Regions from separate parts of the Marinobacter sp. EN3 genome, predicted to be linked through region 1. Evidence: predicted binding sites of a transcription regulator. Region 1 holds the regulator's gene; the other holds the start of a gene.
The links. Region 1 encodes LexA, which represses DNA repair genes until DNA is damaged. Its sites were predicted from a motif close to CTGTNTNNNNANACAG; they were not measured.

Region 1 (9,567 bases):
GGGAGGGGGCGCTGCCCGAATTATTCGCAGATCTGGATCTCAGCGGCCAATGGCGGCAGCAGCCGGCACAGGCAAAAGGAACCTTGTCCACCCAGGGGCGAGACTGGGTTGTGCAAAACTTCAACCTGTCCGTCGGGGATAACCGGCTTGAGGGCAGTGGACGGTATGGCGAATCTCTGGCGGGCGACCTGCGCTTTGATCTTGCCGCACCGCAACAACTGTTGGCTGGTCTGGGTGGGGAGGCTGCCGGACGGCTTCGGCTGGCTGGCTCGCCGGAAGCTCCGGAAGCTGAGCTCTCACTGACGGCGGGCAATCTGGCCTGGCAGGATCAATTCCTGGTTACCGAGGCGCAGCTTGAGGCGGGACTTGATAGTGACGGGGTGCTGGACCTTGATCTGTCGGGCACTGAGCTGCGTCTCGCTGGCCAGGAACTCGACAAGGTTGTAGCGTCCCTCAGCGGCACCCGGGAGCGCCACACCCTGGCTTTGCAAGTCGATCATCCTGAAGCTTCGGTTGAGCTGGAATTCGCGGGCGGGCTGGGAGAGAAACTACCGGATTGGCGCGGACAGCTGACCCGGGGTCGGATTTCCGTACCAGAGCCAGGGCAGATCTGGCAGCTGGATACGAGAGCGGATCTCACCTACGTGGCCGGGACTCTTGAACTTGGCAGTCACTGCTGGCGCTGGCAGCAAAGCTCGGTCTGTGCGGCTGACCAGAGACTGTGGCCAGACTCCCGCATTGCTTATGAAGTGCGAGGTTTCCCGGCCAGTGCTTTGGCACCGTTGTTTCCAGAGACTTTTCGGTGGCAATCGACTATAGACGCCGACATTGCCGTAGCACTCACGGATGCGGGTCCTGATGGCACTATCCGGATTGATGCTGGCGCCGGCGAGTTCGGGGTTCTGGTGCTGGACGACTGGCAGCCCATCACTCATGACCAGCTAGTGGTTGAGGCTAATCTTAAACCGGATGAGGCCAATGTCAGCCTGGATTTCAGCGGCCCGGAACTTGGCCAGTTTGACCTGGATCTTGCTGTGGATCCTCTGGCCAGTGACCGCACGGTTGATGGTGAATTCCGGCTCCAGGCCCTTAATCTTGCCTTCCTCTCGGCATTTAACGGTATTGAAGACATTCAGGGGCGGGTTAATGGCAGTGGTCGTTTGAACGGTCCCTTGATGAAGCCTGACGTCACCGGCGAGCTGGTGCTTAGTGAAGGGCGAGTGTTTGATCCTGGCCTTCCCCTGCCACTGGAGGAATTGCTTGTAGTGCTTGAGTTTAGGGGGCAGTCGGCCGATATCAGCGGGCGCTGGAAAAGCAATGATCGCAGTAAGGGCCAGGTCTCCGGGAGCTTGGAGTGGGCACAGTCGCCGCAAGTCGCGATCAACCTGAAAGGCGAACGGCTGCCGGTGACGCTGGAACCTTATGCCCGGTTGGAGGTGGCGCCGGATCTGGATATTGCCTTCAAATCTGGAGAGCTGTCGGTCTCCGGCCGCGTTGAGGTGCCCAGAGGCGAAATCGAAATCCAGAGCGTTCCCCCATCGGCGGTATCGGTTTCCGAGGATGAAGTCATCGTGGGTGTCGAACGGGAAGAACCTGCCATTCGGTCGATGCTGATGGATGTGACGGTGGTGGTCGGTGAGGATGAGGTGTCGTTTGCCGCGTTTGGTGTCACCGGCAACCTCGAAGGCACGTTGCGCATTGGCAACAACATGGATACGCGGGGTGCGCTGCAGTTAGTGAATGGTCGCTATGAAGCCTTTGGCCAGGAACTGGACCTGCGCCGGGCACGGATTCTCTTTGTAGGTGCGCTGACCCGACCCTATTTGGACATTGAGGCAGTCCGTGAAGTTGATACGGTGGTTGCCGGGATCCGGTTGTCCGGCCCGGTGGATGAGCCGGAAACGGAAGTGTTCTCGGAACCGTCGATGCCGCAGAGTGATGCCTTGTCGTACGTTATTCTTGGCCGTCCGCCCCGGGGCCAGGGGGATGAGGGGCAGATGAGCCGGGCTGCGTTGTCACTGGGTCTTACCCAGGCCAGCAAGATCACACAAGGTATTGGAAACGAGCTGGGTATCCGTAACCTGACATTGGAGGCGGAGGGTTCAGGGGAGCAGGCCTCCGTGGTGGCGAGCGGCTATATCACAGACGAACTAAGCCTCCGTTATGGTGTTGGCATATTTGAACCCATTACCACGGTAGCCCTGCGCTACGATTTGGGCCGCTACTTCTATCTGGAGGCCGCCAGTGGTCTGGCGGCCTCACTGGATATTTTCTATACACGGAACTTCTGAGTGGCCAGGTCAGTCCAGCTCGAAGGTGGCGCTGACGGTGGCCTGGATTTCCCTGGGGCCCACGCTTGAAACGGCGTCACCGACCATTTTCGATTCCGCTTGCATCATCGGTACCGGACGATGGCCGCCATTCACATTCAGACTGACCACTTCGCCACAACGTTGCTCGAGTTGCTTGGCGACAAACTCGCAGCGGCTTCTGGCATCGGCGATGGCCCTTGCCAGAGCCTCGCGTTCCAGCCCCTGCTCGTCTGAGTGGAAAAACTGGTGGCTGCCAAGATGATATTGCAGCCCCAGCTTGTTGGCTTCACCAATCAACGGATTCAGCAGATCCAGATCGTTGATCGAGAAGCTGACGGTCTGGCTTGCCACCGATACTCGCTTCGGATCCTGGCCTTGTTCCCGTACAGGAAGCATGCGAGTGTAAACGCTGAGATCGGCATCAGAATAGTCGTCCAGCTCATTACGATAGGCCGCAATGGCCTGGCGCCACTCGTCCATGGTGTCGGACACCTGTTCAGAGGCCTTTGCGGCATCCGGGTGCTCGGCCGTGACCGAGAACTGTAGTCTGGCGCTGTCTGGTTCGTAACGAACAATACCTTCGCCACTCAGGCTCACTTCTCCGGCACTGGCTGCCGCGGGTATTACGGTGACGGCGGCGGCGAGCGCAAGTGGCAGTCGACGTTTGATCATGGTCATTCTCCTTATGAGTGGAACTCCTGGCCTTCCCGGTTATCCAGTCGTTCCAGTTTCCGGGCCCGGGCAGCGTGCACAAAGTGGCTGAAGATGCGACGGTGCCCGGTGTGGTAAAGCAGGTATTCGGGGTGCCATTGCACTCCCATCAACCATTGTCGGCCGGTGTTTTCGATGGCCTGCACAAACAGGTCGTTGTCCACGGCCGTCACTCTGAGATTCTGTCCAAGGCGCTTGATGGCCTGGCTGTGAATGCGGTTGGCGCCAATCACGTGGCTGTACATCAGGCCTCCCAGACGGCTGTCCCGGACCAGGCGAACCGTTTGGAGGGGTAATAACAAAGGTCGATGTCGGGTATGTACCCGCAACGGGGTAACGTTCTGGCACAGGGACCCGCCGTGAAAGACGTTGATAAACTGTGCACCGCGGCAGATACCCAGCACCGGAATGTTAATCGCCTCCGCCTGGCGGAGAAGCTCGGTGTCGGTAGCATCCCGTTTCAGGTCATACCTGGCCGTCACCTGGGGTTGTTGACCATAGCGGCCCGGATGCACGTGGGTGCCGCCCGAGAGTACCAGCCCGTCCAGTAGTTCGACGTTGGTACGGTCGCCCGGGCGGATGTAGTGTGTTCTGGCGCCATGCAGGCGCAGGCCCAGGCTGATCAGCCGATGGGCCATACTTCGCCGGGCCGGGCCACTGATGCCGATGGTGAGGCCGGGGATGTCCGTTTCGCTTTCCCAGTCAGACATAACCGTGCTGATGCAGCCATTCATCGGTGGTCTCACGCCAGGAGCGGGTGAGATTGCGGAAGCTGAACTTCCGGGAGTCGTGGAATTCGCCCCGCAGGGCATCAAGATCCTGACGGTTGTTGGCAAGCTGCTCCAGCACTACCCAATCGTTCCAGACTGTGGAGAAGTGCCAATTGGGATTGTCGATATCACAATCCGGCAGCCGGTAGTGCAGAGTAGGACGACTTTTGATCCTGGGGTCCTGAACGTATTCGGACAACAGCGATTCGTTCAGATGAGCGAACAGTGGCAGAAGATCCAATGCCTTGTTCCGGGTAGGGTTGTAGTGCAGATAGTCCCTCATCAGTGTGTCCAGGTCAGGACGGTAATCGTCCGCCATCAGCTTGTCTGTGTAGCGGCTGCTCCAGGGCTCGATGTAGGTGGTGAACTTCCGGCTGATATCCAGCTGATGCCGGGACTTGAGCCAGTCATACAGCAGTGCGAACGCCTGCAGGTAACGTACCAGGGTCTCTGGTTCAAGATCGGGCAGTTCCGGGTTAAGTTGAAGCCCGAACGCAAAATAGATGGCCTCCCGGCTGCCTTCAGCACCCAGGTCTCGCAGTTCGTCTACCAGATTTTCGATCATGCCCAGAGCCGACATTGCGAGCGGTGGCCCCACAATCTCTAACGGCACAATCTTCTCGGCGGCAAAATCAATGACGTCCATGGCGTGGTTGCCGAGTTCCCGAATGGATTCCGGGAGCCGCTCGTCGGCAAGATCCAGGTCTTTGATAGGATCAGAGTCCAGCTCAATGGTGAATGCTCCGGCGTCCGTATCCAGTCGGGTGACATAACGGGATGTCAGCTCCGGCTCGCCCCCAAGCAATCGGGCGGCATGCTGGACCAGGGCCTCGTAGGTCAGGCCGGACAGTTCAATCTCAACCCCGACTTTTCGTTCCTGGCCGTCCCGGTTTGTCGTTTGTTCCGGCATCTTGCAGCGGTCGTGTGCGGTCATGGTTGTGTGTGGCTTCCCTGTGTCTGGTTTGCGTCACCATAACATACAGGCTGTTGGTCGCCCGTTACAGGAAGGAAACGAAACGTAGAGGGCTTTACACTGGATAAAACACTGTATATAGTCAGTTCACTGTATAAAAAAACAGGATCGAAATTCCGGAGCCCGACTGATGAAACTGACCGCAAGACAATCCCAGGTGCTGGACATTATCCGACGTTACGTGGATGAAACCGGCTACCCGCCCACCAGGGCTGAAATTGCCGCAGAGCTGGGATTCCGTTCCGCCAACGCGGCGGAAGAACATCTGAGGGCTCTGGCAAGGAAGGGCGCCATAGAGATGGTCCCGGGGGCCAGCCGGGGCATTCGCTTGCCGGAGGCCGAAGAGGATCTGGGCCTCCCTGTCATCGGGCAGGTTGCCGCCGGCAGCCCGATTCTGGCGCAGGAACATATTGAAGATCACTGCACGCTGCAGCCGGGCTTCTTCTCTCCTTCAGCAGATTACCTTTTGCGGGTACGGGGGATGAGCATGAAAGACATCGGGATTCTGGATGGTGACTTACTGGCGGTGCACAGTACCCAGGATGTCCATAACGGTCAGATTGTTGTCGCTCGTGTCGGAGAGGAGGTCACCGTCAAGCGTTTCCGCAGGGAAGGCAACAAGGTCTGGCTGATTGCAGAGAATGAGGAGTTTGCTCCGATTGAAGTCGATCTCGCGGAGCAGGAATTGTTTATTGAAGGTCTCGGCGTAGGCGTTATCCGCCGCTCCGATCTTCACTGAATACCGTATTCGGCAGCGCATGGCGCAGGTAGGTGAGTAATGGAACAGTTGAGCTTCACTCAGAACATGGCATTTCAGCCGGCAGCTGTTGTTGCGGCTGGCGCGGTTTCCTCTGGCCAAAGGGCACCGGCGGCCAGGGCAGCAGCGTCCGGTTCGGAGCGACGTTCAGCGTCTGGCTTCGGTGGCAATGTTACCGAGATTATTCTTCCGGAGGAGCAGGTGGAGAATTTCCAGTTGCTGCTGCCAATGCTCACACAACTCAACCAGGAGAAACGTTGGCTGGCGTGGATTGATCCTCCCCAGTCCCTGGTGGCCAAGTGGCAGAAAATGCACGGCATTGTGGCCAGTGAGATTCTTGTGTTGCGGTCAACGGCAGAATTCCCGGCACAAGAGTTGGCTGAGCGAGCGCTGGGCGCAGGCACCTGCCATGCCGTTGTGCTCTGGACTCACAAGCTGGGCCGTGCAGCGCTGGAAACCTTGCAAAAGGCATCTGCCAAGGGTAATAGCCACGGTGTGGTGTTGCGCCAGAGATAACGGGTGCTCAATGCAAGGTGTAGTGGGGCTGATTGTCGGCGAACTCGCCTTCGTCCTCTTCCCAGTCAATGTCGTGGCTGATGTTGCCAGCGGCCTCGATGCCAGCGGCAATCATCGCCTTGGCGACGTTCATGTCCCGGTCTTCCAGCATTTCTCTGGCCTCGTCAGAGAATGAGATGCGCACAAGTGGAGCTGCGTCGTCATCAATCCGGCGAAGCGCGTAGTCGCCGTCGGCGAGTTGTACAATTTCAAAAAACGAAGGTGACATTCATTCAACCTATATCTGCTGTCAGCGTATGTTAATGGATTGGCTCCGGCAGGCGGATTACCACTCGCTGTGTTGCTCGTATATCTCTCTGGTCAATACGGTCATGGCAGCCAGTATCTTGTTCAGAGCCTGAATGGACCGATCTGGCCCCTGATCCGCCGAAACCGCAATGATGTTTTCTTCCGTCACGGTTTTCCGTGTCTTGGGCGGTTCTCCAGCGGCAGCCTCCAACTGATTCAGCTGTTGCCACCAGCTGCCTGGTGTTTCAGCCAGTTCCTTCAACATCCCGCCTTCCGCAATCGCATAGGGAAACAGCGCCTCCAGCTCGTCAATGGAGGCCGGTCTGTCGACCTTGTTCTGGTGACATCGGGCAATCATTACCAGCAGGAGTCCGCGAGCCCGCAGCAACAACTCAATGGCACCTTGCAGTTGGGCTTCTCGTTCTGGCGCAGTCGCCGCTTCGTCTTGTTCAACCCGGACTAGTAACGTTTTGGCCAGAAACAGCTTTTGCGAAACCAGGGTGTGCCATTGTGATGCCATGAGGAAACCTGCGAACGAAAAACCAGAGAAACAGGGCCGGTAAAACTTTGGGAGTTTATCATTTTTGGCTGTTTATTTCTCGCTCTATCCGCTTTGTGGAAATGCTCTTGTCACAAGAAACTACAAACAACCACTTGAAACGGGCGTTTGAAACTGGCACAAAGAGCGTCAAATTGGGTGAGTATTGACCACTCATGTGACTCACGCTGGAGGTTGAGGATGCGAAACCGATTTATTGCTGCCATCGCAGTTGCTGTTATGGGGGCGTCCAGTCCGCTGCTGGCAAAGGTAACACAGGCTGAAGCCGCGCGCCTGAACAATGAGCTGACACCGGTTGGTGCCGAGCGCGCGGGCAACGCGGCGGGCACCATTCCAGCCTGGGATGGCGGGCTTGCCACGCCACCGGCGAATTGGCGCGAGGGGTCTGTAGAAATCAATCCGTTCCCTGGCGATGACGCCCTGTATGTGGTGACGGGGGATAACCTTGATCTTTACCGGGATAAGTTGTCGGACGGCCACATCCGGATGCTGGAGCAATATGGCCCGGCATTTTTCATGCCGGTGTATGAAACCCGTCGGACAGCGGCGTTTCCCGAACATGTATACGAGAAGTTTCGCCAGAATGCCCTGACCGCCGAGCTGCTGGATAATGGAAACGGGGTAAGAGACACCATCATGACCAGCCCGTTCCCCATTCCACAGAATGGTCTGGAAGCGATCTGGAACCACATTCTCCGGTATCGTGGTGAGGAAGTGTCCTTCCGTAGTGCTTCAGCCACCCCTCAGGAAGACGGTTCCTTCAACCCGGTGGTCAATCACTATGATTATTTCTTCGCGTACAGTCAGGTAGGCGCGGATCTTGCCGATATCGACAACAAGATCTTCTACCTGAAAACCGAGACGATCGCCCCAACCACGCTGGCGGGCACCATCACCCTGGTGCACGAGACTCTGGATCAGGTTCGTTCACCTCGCCTTGCATGGCGTTATGACGCCGGCTCCCGACGCCTGCGCCGGTCTCCGAACCTGGCCTACGAGACAGACCTGCCGAATTCGTCCTCTCTGCGTTCGGTAGACCAAAAAGATATGTATAACGGCGCTCCAAACCAGTATGACTGGGAACTCAAAGGTAAACGGGAGCTGCTGGTTCCCTACAACGGATACAAGCTTCACGATTCCAGTGTTCGCCCTGAGGACGTCATCCGCCCCAACCACATCAACCAGAGTCTTGCTCGCTATGAGCTGCATCGGGTGTGGGTGGTAGAGGCCAAGCGTCGTACCGGTATCGGCCACATTTATGAGCGCCGTGTGTTCTACATTGACGAAGATAGCTGGCAGATTCTGGTTTCTGAGGAGTACAACGAGAAGGGCGAGCTATGGCGCGTTTCCGAGGCTCACAATATCAGTTACTACAGCGAGCCGGTCTTCTGGACCACCATGGAAATGACGTATGATCTGAAGGCAAACCGTTATTACATTGATGGTCTGGACAATGGTTACCCCGCCTATGATTTCGCGCCGGGGTATCGTGGTAACGAGTTTACCGCCTCTGCGGCCCGTCGCGCTGCACGGCGTTAACCGTCCGCTTGCGGGGCGCCATCGTTTCCGGTGGCGCCCTTTCGTTGGCCAGTCTGTCCCGCAGACCCCGGAGATTGCCAATGGCCAACCCTGAAAACCTCCTTTCCGATCTGGATCAGCTTCAAAACGAATTAACCCTGGCCCTGGACAACCAGGATTGGGAACGCTTGGGCCAGCTTAATGCCCGGGTCCGACCGACGGTGGAACCGTTGATGGCTGAACTCGAGCAGGGCCGAATTGATGCCGCACTGGTGCGAGAGCGACTGGAAGCGCTGAATCGTTTTGTGGCCGAGGCTGATGCTGCCGCTGTGAAGGCCCGCGACGAGGCGAAAGCCTCGTTGAAGGGGGTCAGCCAGAACCGTAACGCCGCCAAAACCTATCAGAACGTCTCCTCGAATCGTCAAAGATAGCGTCATAAAATTGACTCGGGCCGGCATACGGTCTTAAATACCGCACAAATCCATGAAGAGATTCCTGTGAATGTCCAAAAATAACAAAGTGCTGGTGCTGAGTGAGGATGAAACCAGGCGGCGAGATCTGGTCACCATTCTGGAGTTTGTCGGTGAAGAGCAGGTGATTTCCGGCGACGAGGCTTTGGCGCTTTTGGCGAGTGACGATGATCAGGCCTGGGATAGTGTTTCGGTAGCGGTCGTCAACGGCACCGAATCCGGCGCCTGTTCCGCCATAGAGCAGGTGTGCCGGGCCATGACCGGTGTACCAGTGTTGCTGGTTGGCGACCCTGAGCTCAAGGGTTTGTCAGAGGACGATGCGGCACGAGTGATTGCGCGGATGGAATGGCCGCTGAACTACACCAAGTTCGTGGATTCCCTGTACCGCGCACAGATCTATCGGGACCAATTCAGCCGCAACCAGCAGCGCGGCCAGCAGCGTGGTGTGCAGCTGTTCCGCAGCCTTGTGGGAACCAGTCGTAAAGTCCAGCAAGTGCGCCAGTTGATGGAGCAGGTGGCCGACAAGGATGTGAGCGTGCTGATTACCGGAGAGTCCGGTACTGGGAAGGAAGTGGTTGCTCGCAATCTGCATTACCATTCTTCCCGCCGCGATAAGCCCTTCGTGCCGGTGAACTGTGGTGCTATTCCGGCAGAGCTGCTGGAGAGCGAGCTCTTTGGCCATGAGAAAGGCGC
Region 2 (9,567 bases), on a different contig from region 1:
CGTGTTACGTCATAATTTCGAAGGCGGTCACGCGGTGTTCGAGATGGCCGGTGATGATCATCACGACCACATGGTTTGCACCCAGACTGGCGAAGTTGTTGAGTTCGTCGATGAGGTTATCGAGGAGCGCCAGCAGAAGATTGCGGCAGAGCACGGCTATGAGATTGTCGATCACAGCCTGATCCTTTACGTGAAGCCACTGAAGTCCGATAAGAAGTAAAAAAAGGGCCAGCGACAAGGCTGGCCCAGAAGCTCTCCGAAACGAGAGGGGGATTAGTGATGGGTTGCCTGGCCCTTTACAAACATCTCCCGGGCATGGGCTATGGTCTGTTCTGTCATGTCCACTCCGCCAAGCATCCTTGCAACTTCGCTGATCCGGCCCTGGTCATCCAGGGATTCGATGCGTGAATAGGTCGCGTCTTTCTCGGTAAATTTGCTGACGAACAAATGCTGATGGCACTGGGCCGCCACCTGCGGCAGGTGCGTGACGCACAGTACCTGGCCATTCTCGCCGAGTGATCTCAGCAGGCGGCCTACGACCTCCGCGGTGCCGCCACCGATGCCGACATCCACCTCATCGAACACCAAAGTTGGTGTGGTGGAGGTTTGTGCCACAACCACCTGAATGGCCAGGCTTATGCGGGAAAGTTCACCGCCGGAAGCCACCTTGGCCAACGATCGGGCGGGTTGGCCCGGGTTGGCACTTACCAGGAATTCCACCTCTTCCATGCCGTGAGGGGCAGGTTCGTCATCACTGTTCCGGCTCAGGTGGCTGACAAACTGCACCGATGGCATGCTCAATTGTGCCAACTCCCGGGCGATTCGCTGGTCGAGCTCCATGGCGGCATTCCGGCGTGTTTCTGTCAGCTTGGTGGCCAGGGCGTCAAACCGTGCCCGCAGGTTTTCCAGCTCGGCCTGAAGTTGTTCCAGGCTGCCTTCGCCGCCATCCAGTTCGGCCAGCTCCTGGCTCAGGCGTTGATGCAACTCCGGCAACTCCTCCGGGGTGATCCGGTGTTTGCGCGCCATCTGATAAATGGCGCTGAGCCGTTCTTCCACTTCGTTCAGTCGGACCGGGTCGGCTTCGTAGTCGTCTACGAAGCGGCGCAGGTTGTCGCCGGCTTCTGAAATCTGAATCTGTGCTTCGTTCAGCATCTGGATGGTGTCGGTCAGTGCCGGGACATCAACCGGCAGTTGCTCCAGTTGGTGCAGTGCCTGGCGCACCAGGTCTGCGGCCGAAACCTCATCTTCAGTGCATAGCAGGGCGGCCTGGTGGCTGCTGTGAAGTACGGCGTCGGCCTGGCTGAGCTGTGCCTGTTCGGCTTCCAGGGTTGTCTGTTCGTCCTCGCCCAGCGCCAACCTGTCCAGCTCTTCCACCTGATAGCGCAGCAGCTGTAAACGGGCCTCGGCCTCATCAGCATTGTGCTGGCGTTGCTGTAGTTTCTGACGCGTCTGGTGCCAGGCTTTCCATGCAGATCGGGTTTCGTCGGCCAGGCTTTCCGCGCCGGCGAACTCGTCCAGCAGCTTTCGGTGGGTTTCCTTGCGCAGCAGGGATTGATGCTGGTGCTGACTGTGGATATCCATCAGCAGGCCGCCCAGTTCTTTCAATTGTGACAGCGGGCAGGGCTGGCCATTAATGAATGCCTTGGAGCGGCCGTCCTTGCTGATGGTCCGGCGCAGGATGCAATCGTCCTTGTCGTCCAGCTCATGGCTGTCCAGCCAGGACCGGGCTTCGGGGATGCGGGATATATCGAAGCTGGCGGTAATGTCGGCACGCTTGGCGCCATGGCGAACAGCGCCGGCATCGGCCCGGCCTCCCATGGCCAGGCCAAGGGCATCAAGCACAATCGACTTGCCGGCGCCGGTTTCCCCAGTCAGGGCTGTCATACCGCGGTTGAACTGGAGTTCAACCCTTTCTGCAATGGCGTAGTTCGATACCGTGAGTTGTGTGAGCATGCCGCAACCTCCGCTCGTTCTTGAGCAAGTAATAACTCTGACCACTGTTCGTTCATACAGTTGCTGTGAATATATACAGGGTTTTTCCGGTTTGCAAACAGGAAATGATGAAAACATCAAAGATTGCGTGGGTGACGGTTGAAACCCGGGAAGCGGGCCCCATATCGGTTCGCAAAGCGATTCTTTCCTGCTTTCTGCACAAGCGGGAGTGGTTATTTCTGCAGGCCTCCGTGGCCGTGAAAACGTTATCAGGAGTTGTCATGAGTGCTGACGAAAAGCGCAACGAACAGGTAGAAGAACGCAACGAGGCAGCAGAAGCTGCGGCGGAAGAGCAGGCTGCAGGTAACCAGGATGCCGAGCAGTCACCGGAGCAGGGCTCCGAGCTGGATGTGCTGCAGCAGAAACTGCAGGAGTACCAGGAGCAGGCCTTGCGGGCACAGGCGGAGATGCAGAATGTCCGTCGCCGGGCCGAGATTGATGTGGAAAAAGCTCACAAGTTTGCGCTCGAGAAGTTTGTGAAAGAGCTGTTGCCGGTGGCCGACAGTCTGGAGAAGGCGGTCGAAAGCACCGAGGGTCACGAAAACGCAGGCGAGCTGGTTGCGTCCATTCGCGAAGGTGTGGAAATGACCCTGACGCTGTTCATGAACAGCCTGAAGAAATTCAACGTTGAACAGCTCAACCCGGTGGGTGAGCCGTTCGATCCGCAGCAGCACGAAGCCATGTCCATGGTGCCGGCGCCGGATGCCGAGCCTAACAGCGTGGTTGCGGTTGTGCAGAAAGGTTATCTGCTTAATGGCCGGGTAGTTCGTCCGGCGATGGTCGTAGTGGCCAAGGCAGAAGATGCGCCAAAAATCGACGAGCAGGCTTGAAAAGTCGAGCGGAGCGCCAATATAGCGATTAAACAGCAAAGGCCGGGGTAGGCATTCTCCGGAACAGCATTCAGAAAGATTTGGAGTGATTCGATGAGCAAGATTATTGGTATCGACCTGGGAACCACAAACTCCTGTGTGGCCATCATGGATGGCGACAAGGTAAAGGTAATTGAAAACGCAGAGGGTGATCGCACCACCCCGTCCATCATCGCCTACACCGATGACAACGAGACTCTGGTTGGCCAGTCGGCCAAGCGTCAGGCGGTGACCAACCCGCACAACACTCTGTACGCCATCAAGCGTCTGATTGGTCGTCGTTTTGAAGATGACGTGGTTCAGAAAGACATCAAGATGGTGCCCTATAAAATCGCCAAGGCAGACAACGGTGACGCCTGGGTTGAGGTAAAGGGTCAGAAAATGGCGCCGCCGCAGGTGTCTGCAGAAGTTCTGAAGAAAATGAAGAAGACTGCAGAAGACTACCTGGGTGAAAAGGTAACCGAAGCGGTGATCACCGTGCCTGCGTACTTCAATGACAGCCAGCGCCAGGCGACCAAAGATGCTGGCAAGATTGCTGGTCTGGAAGTGAAGCGGATCATCAACGAGCCAACTGCTGCGGCCCTGGCTTATGGCCTGGACAAGAAGAGCGGTGATCGTACTGTTGCTGTGTACGACCTGGGTGGTGGTACTTTCGATCTGTCCATCATCGAAATTGCGGACGTAGACGGCGAGCACCAGTTCGAAGTGCTGGCCACCAACGGTGACACCTTCCTGGGCGGTGAAGATTTCGACCTGAAAGTGATTGAATACCTGGCCGACCAGTTCAAGAAAGACAGCGGCATCGATCTTCGCGGCGACTCTCTGGCCATGCAGCGTCTGAAAGAAGCGGCGGAGAAGGCCAAGATCGAGCTGTCCAGCAGCCAGCAGACCGACGTAAACCTGCCGTACATCACTGCAGATGCGTCTGGTCCCAAGCACATGAACGTGAAGCTGACCCGTGCCAAGCTGGAATCGCTGGTGGAAGACCTGGTTCAGCGCAGTCTGGAGCCCTGTAAGGTGGCTCTTCAGGATGCGGGCATGAAGGCCGGTGAAATCGACGAGGTTATTCTGGTCGGTGGTCAGACCCGTATGCCGCTGGTGCAGGAGAAAGTAAAAGAGTTCTTCGGCAAAGAGCCGCGTAAAGACGTGAACCCGGACGAGGCCGTCGCCATGGGTGCAGCGATTCAGGGCGCGGTACTGTCTGGCGACGTGAAAGACGTACTGCTGCTGGACGTAACCCCGCTGACCCTGGGTATCGAAACCATGGGTGGCGTGGCCACTCCGCTGATCGAGAAGAACACCACGATTCCGACCAAGAAATCGCAGACCTTCTCTACAGCGGATGACAACCAGACTGCAGTGACCATTCATGTGGTTCAGGGTGAGCGTAAGCAGGCGGCACAGAACAAGTCTCTGGGTCGTTTCGATCTGGCCGACATTCCGCCGGCACCGCGCGGTGTGCCGCAGATCGAAGTAACCTTCGATATTGATGCCAACGGTATCCTGAACGTGTCTGCCAAAGACAAGGCGACCGGCAAGGAACAGTCCATCGTGATCAAGGCCTCTTCTGGTCTGAACGATGACGAGATCGAGAAGATGGTTCGCGATGCCGAGGCCAATGCCGAGGAAGATCGCAAGTTCGAGGAGCTTGTCCAGGCCCGTAACCAGGGTGATGCCATGGTACACGCCGTGCGCAAGACCTTGAGTGAAGCCGGTGACAAGGTCTCCGACAGCGAGAAGGAGTCCATCGAGGCCGCCATTAAGGATCTGGAAGAGGCCCTCGAGGGTTCTGACAAGGAAGCGATCGAAGCCAAGACTCAGAAGCTGACCGAAGTGTCCTCTGAGCTGGCTCAGAAGATGTACGCGGATCAGGCCGACCAGGCTCAGCAGGCCGGTGGCCAGGAAGAAGGTCAGGCCAAGAGTGCTGACGACGCCGTCGATGCCGAGTTCGAGGAAGTCAAAGACGACGACAAGAAGTAATTCCGAGGTACATCAAGTAGTTGGGGAAACGCGGGCCGGGCTCGCGTTTTCCTCGTTATAAAAACAGGGTTTTGAAGCATGGCCAAGCGCGATTATTACGAAGTACTCGGGATCTCCCGGGATGCGGACGAAAAGGAAATTAAGCGGGCGTATCGAAAGCTCGCGATGAAGTACCACCCGGACCGTAACCCGGATGACAAAGATGCCGAGAACAAATTCAAAGAGGCCAGCGAAGCCTACGAAATCCTGGCGGACTCCAGTAAGCGCGCCGCCTACGACCAGTTTGGTCATGCCGGCGTAGACGGTCAGGCTGGCGGCGGCTTTGGTGGCGGTGGCGCCAGCTTCTCCGACATCTTTGGTGATGTGTTCGGTGACATCTTCGGTGGTGGTGGCCGTGGCCGAACCACCCGCGGTGCAGATCTTCGCTACACCCTGGAGCTGGATCTGGAAGAGGCCGTTAAGGGCAAAACCGTCAAGATCAACATCCCTGGCCATAAAGAATGTGAAGCCTGTGACGGCAGTGGCGCTGAAAAAGGCTCTCGCCCGGAAAGCTGTGGCACCTGCCAGGGCATGGGCCAGGTCCGGATGCAGCAAGGCTTCTTCACCGTACAGCAAGCCTGTCCTACCTGTCGTGGCTCCGGCCAGATCATCAAGAACCCGTGTAAGAGCTGCCATGGCCAGGGTCGGGTGCGCCAGGAGAAAACCCTCTCGGTCAAGGTGCCGCCAGGTGTTGATACTGGCGACCGTATTCGCCTGTCCGGCGAAGGTGAGATGGGTGTAGACGGAGGGCCTCCTGGAGACCTTTATGTACAGGTCGCCGTTCGTGAGCATTCCATTTTCACCCGTGACGGTCGCAATCTTTACTGCGAAGTGCCCATCAGCATCGTCGACGCCACCCTCGGTGGCGAGCTGGAAGTACCAACGCTGGATGGTCGGGTAAAGCTCAAGATTCCGCCTGAGACCCAGACCGGCAAACTGTTCCGTCTGCGCAACAAAGGCGTCAGCCCGGTCCGCGGTGGCCCGGCCGGTGATTTGTTGTGCCGGGTGATTGTGGAAACGCCGGTGAACCTCACCAAACGCCAGAAAGAACTGCTGGAAGAATTCCAGCAAACCCTGGATGGTAACAACGGAACTCATCATGCCCCCAAGAAAACCTCATGGTTTGAGGGTGTGAAAAACTTCTTCGACGAAATGAAATTCTGAGGGTAGAGCAGATGAGGGTAGCGATCATCGGCGCCGCCGGGCGCATGGGTAAAGTGCTGATCGAAGCTGTCGACGGTACCGAAGGCCTTGAGCTCGGCGCTGCCATCGTCGAGCCGGGCAGCAGTCTGATTGGCGCCGACGCCGGTGAAATGACCGGCATCGGCAAAACCGGCGTAAAAATGGCCGCCAGCCTGGACGACGTCAAAGACGACTTCGACGTACTGGTGGACTTCACCTTCCCGGACCTGACCCTGGAAAACGCGAAGTTTTGCAGCGCTAACGGCAAAATGCTCGTGATCGGTACCACCGGCATGACCGACGCCGAAAAAGAGCAACTGGCCCTGGCCGCCGAAAACACTCCGGTCGTTTTTGCGCCCAACATGAGCGTGGGCGTCAATGTCGTCCTCAACCTGCTGCGCACCGCCGCCGCAACCTTGGGTGATGACTACGACGTGGAAATCATCGAAGCCCACCACCGCCACAAAAAAGACGCCCCCTCGGGCACAGCCCTGCGTATGGGTGAAGTGGTGGCTGATGCTCTCGGTCGCGACCTGAAAGAATGTGCGGTCTATGGCCGCGAAGGCTTCACCGGCGAACGCACCCGCAAGGAAATCGGCTTCGAGACCATCCGCGCCGGCGATGTGGTGGGTGACCACACCGTTCTGTTCGCCACCGAGGGCGAGCGCATTGAGATTACCCACAAGGCGAGCAGCCGGATGACGTTTGCTAAAGGCGCCATGCGTGCGGCGTTGTGGCTGAAGGGTAAGGCGGCAGGTCTTTACGACATGCAGGATGTTCTGAACCTGAAAAGTTGAGGTTGAGCTACATACTCAGAGGCTGCGGGAGCAGGGCACCTTCCCGAAAATTTCGAAGGCCATGGATGGCCGGAGAGAAGCGCACATGGAAGTGCTTGTAGCGGTTTTCGGGAAGGTGCCCTGCTTCCGTGGCCGGAGTTTGCGTCAGGCCGAGAGCAATTCGGCGTGGACAAAAAACGCCAAAATCGCTTACAATAAGGCGATTTGACTGCACCAAGCGTACCTTTGAAAAGTTTATAAAAGCGGGACCGGGTTTTTACCTTGTCTCGCTTTTTTGCAACCTGAGATTATGCGCTTGCGTTCCTGTTCGTGACGAACTTACGCCACTCGATGAGGATACAAGCCTTGAGCACACCAGCAATCCTTGCACTCGCAGACGGAAGCCTCTTCTACGGCACCGCCATCGGCGCAGACGGAGAAACCAGCGGCGAGGTAGTTTTCAACACTGCCATGACCGGCTACCAGGAAATCCTGACCGATCCGTCCTACTCCCGCCAGATCGTTACCCTGACGTATCCGCACATTGGCAACACCGGTGTTAACGAAGAAGACGTAGAATCCGACCGCATCCAGGCCGCTGGCCTGATCATCCGGGATCTGCCCCTGCTCGCCAGCAGCTGGCGAAACAAGGGTAGCCTTGATGACTACCTGCGAAGCAACAACATTGTTGGCATTGCGGACATCGACACCCGCCGACTGACCCGCATCCTCCGGGACAAGGGCTCCCAGCATGGGGCCATCGTCGCTGGTGAAAACGCCACTGCCGAACGCGCACTGGAACTGGCTAACGCCTTTCCCGGCCTCAAAGGCATGGACCTGGCCAAAGAAGTCACCTGCAGCGAAGCCTACCAGTGGAACCAGGCCGAGTGGGATCTGGTAAACGGCTACAGTGACCGCTCCGAAGACAGGTTCAAGGTGGTGGCCTGGGATTACGGCGTAAAATACAACATTCTGCGGATGCTCGCGGCCCGCGGTTGCGAGATCACCGTCGTGCCTGCGCAAACCCCGGCCTCTGATGTACTGGCGATGAACCCCGATGGCATCTTCCTGTCCAACGGCCCGGGCGACCCCGAGCCCTGCGACTATGCTATCAAGGCCATTCAGGAAGTGCTGGAAACCGAGATTCCGGTATTCGGCATCTGCCTGGGCCACCAGCTACTGGCCCTGGCCAGTGGTGCAAAAACCATGAAAATGGGCCACGGCCACCACGGTGCCAACCATCCGGTGCAGGACATTGCCAAAGGCACTGTGATGATTACCAGTCAGAACCACGGCTTTGCTGTGGATGAAACAACCCTGCCCGCCAACGTGGAAGCGACTCACAAATCGCTGTTTGACGGCACTCTGCAGGGCATTCGCCGCACCGATAAGCCGGCCTACAGCTTCCAGGGTCACCCGGAAGCCAGCCCGGGGCCCCATGATGTGGCTCCGCTGTTTGACGAGTTTATCCAGCTGATGGAAGCGCGATCTGCCTGAGGGCAAGGCCATCAACGATAGCTCACCGGCGCTGAATACCGCGCTGCAAGAATTCAAAAGTTGCTGACAGGTTTACCAAGACATGCCAAAACGTACCGACATTAAAAGCATCCTGATCCTGGGCGCCGGCCCCATCGTGATCGGGCAGGCGTGCGAATTCGACTACTCCGGAGCCCAGGCCTGTAAGGCGCTGCGCGAAGAGGGCTACCGGGTGATCCTGGTGAACTCCAACCCGGCCACCATCATGACCGACCCGGCCATGGCCGATGCCACCTACATCGAACCGATCACCTGGAAGACGGTCGAAAAGATCATCGAAAAGGAAAAGCCGGACGCCCTGCTGCCCACCATGGGTGGTCAGACTGCGCTGAACTGTGCGCTGGATCTGGAAAAGCACGGCGTGTTGGAGAAACATGGCGTTGAAATGATCGGCGCCAACGCTGACACCATCGACAAGGCCGAAGACCGCGACCGCTTCGACAAGGCCATGAAGAAAATCGGTCTGGAGTGCCCGCGCGCGGCCATCGCCCATTCCATGGACGAAGCCTGGAAGATCTCCGAAGAAATCGGTTTCCCGTGCATCATCCGTCCATCGTTCACCATGGGTGGTTCCGGCGGCGGTATCGCATACAACAAGGATGAGTTCGAGGAAATCTGTACTCGCGGTCTCGATCTGTCCCCGACCAACGAGCTGCTGATCGACGAATCCCTGATCGGCTGGAAAGAGTACGAGATGGAGGTTGTTCGCGACAAGAACGACAACTGCATCATCGTCTGCGCCATCGAGAACTTCGACGCCATGGGCGTGCACACCGGTGATTCCATTACGGTGGCCCCCGCCCAGACCCTCACCGATAAGGAATATCAGATCATGCGGAACGCCTCGCTGGCGGTGCTGCGTGAGATTGGTGTGGAAACCGGCGGTTCCAACGTGCAGTTCGGTATCAATCCGGATACCGGCCGTATGGTGGTGATCGAAATGAACCCCCGGGTGTCGCGTTCCTCGGCGCTGGCGTCCAAGGCCACTGGTTTCCCGATCGCCAAGGTCGCAGCCAAGCTGGCCGTCGGGTACACCCTTGATGAGCTGCAGAACGAGATCACCGGCGGCGTCACCCCGGCCTCGTTCGAGCCGTCCATTGATTACGTGGTTACCAAGATTCCCCGGTTTACCTTTGAGAAATTTCCCCAGGCCGATGCCCGCCTGACCACTCAGATGAAGTCTGTCGGTGAGG

Region 2: recN (DNA repair protein RecN) is a predicted target of LexA. The motif match lies at 1,998-2,013, and genes of this name have one in related genera.

Annotation. Positions count from the first base shown of each region.
Region 1 is NZ_AXCC01000001.1:666,779-676,345, reverse strand. Features, by position in the region: gene Q675_RS22705 (translocation/assembly module TamB domain-containing protein) at 1-2,291, shown strand, start outside; gene Q675_RS22700 (SIMPL domain-containing protein) at 2,301-2,984, opposite strand; gene Q675_RS22695 (gamma-glutamyl-gamma-aminobutyrate hydrolase family protein) at 2,996-3,733, opposite strand; gene Q675_RS22690 (amidoligase family protein) at 3,726-4,727, opposite strand; gene lexA (transcriptional repressor LexA) at 4,894-5,505, shown strand; gene Q675_RS22685 (cell division inhibitor SulA) at 5,545-6,039, shown strand; gene Q675_RS22680 (hypothetical protein) at 6,047-6,307, opposite strand; gene Q675_RS22675 (DUF6586 family protein) at 6,365-6,847, opposite strand; gene Q675_RS22670 (DUF1329 domain-containing protein) at 7,067-8,425, shown strand; gene Q675_RS22665 (hypothetical protein) at 8,506-8,835, shown strand; gene Q675_RS22660 (sigma-54 dependent transcriptional regulator) at 8,906-9,567, shown strand, end outside.
Region 2 is NZ_AXCC01000045.1:62,505-72,071, reverse strand. Features, by position in the region: gene fur (ferric iron uptake transcriptional regulator) at 1-220, shown strand, start outside; gene recN (DNA repair protein RecN) at 274-1,953, opposite strand; gene grpE (nucleotide exchange factor GrpE) at 2,214-2,822, shown strand; gene dnaK (molecular chaperone DnaK) at 2,916-4,841, shown strand; gene dnaJ (molecular chaperone DnaJ) at 4,920-6,044, shown strand; gene dapB (4-hydroxy-tetrahydrodipicolinate reductase) at 6,056-6,859, shown strand; gene carA (glutamine-hydrolyzing carbamoyl-phosphate synthase small subunit) at 7,205-8,335, shown strand; gene carB (carbamoyl-phosphate synthase large subunit) at 8,418-9,567, shown strand, end outside.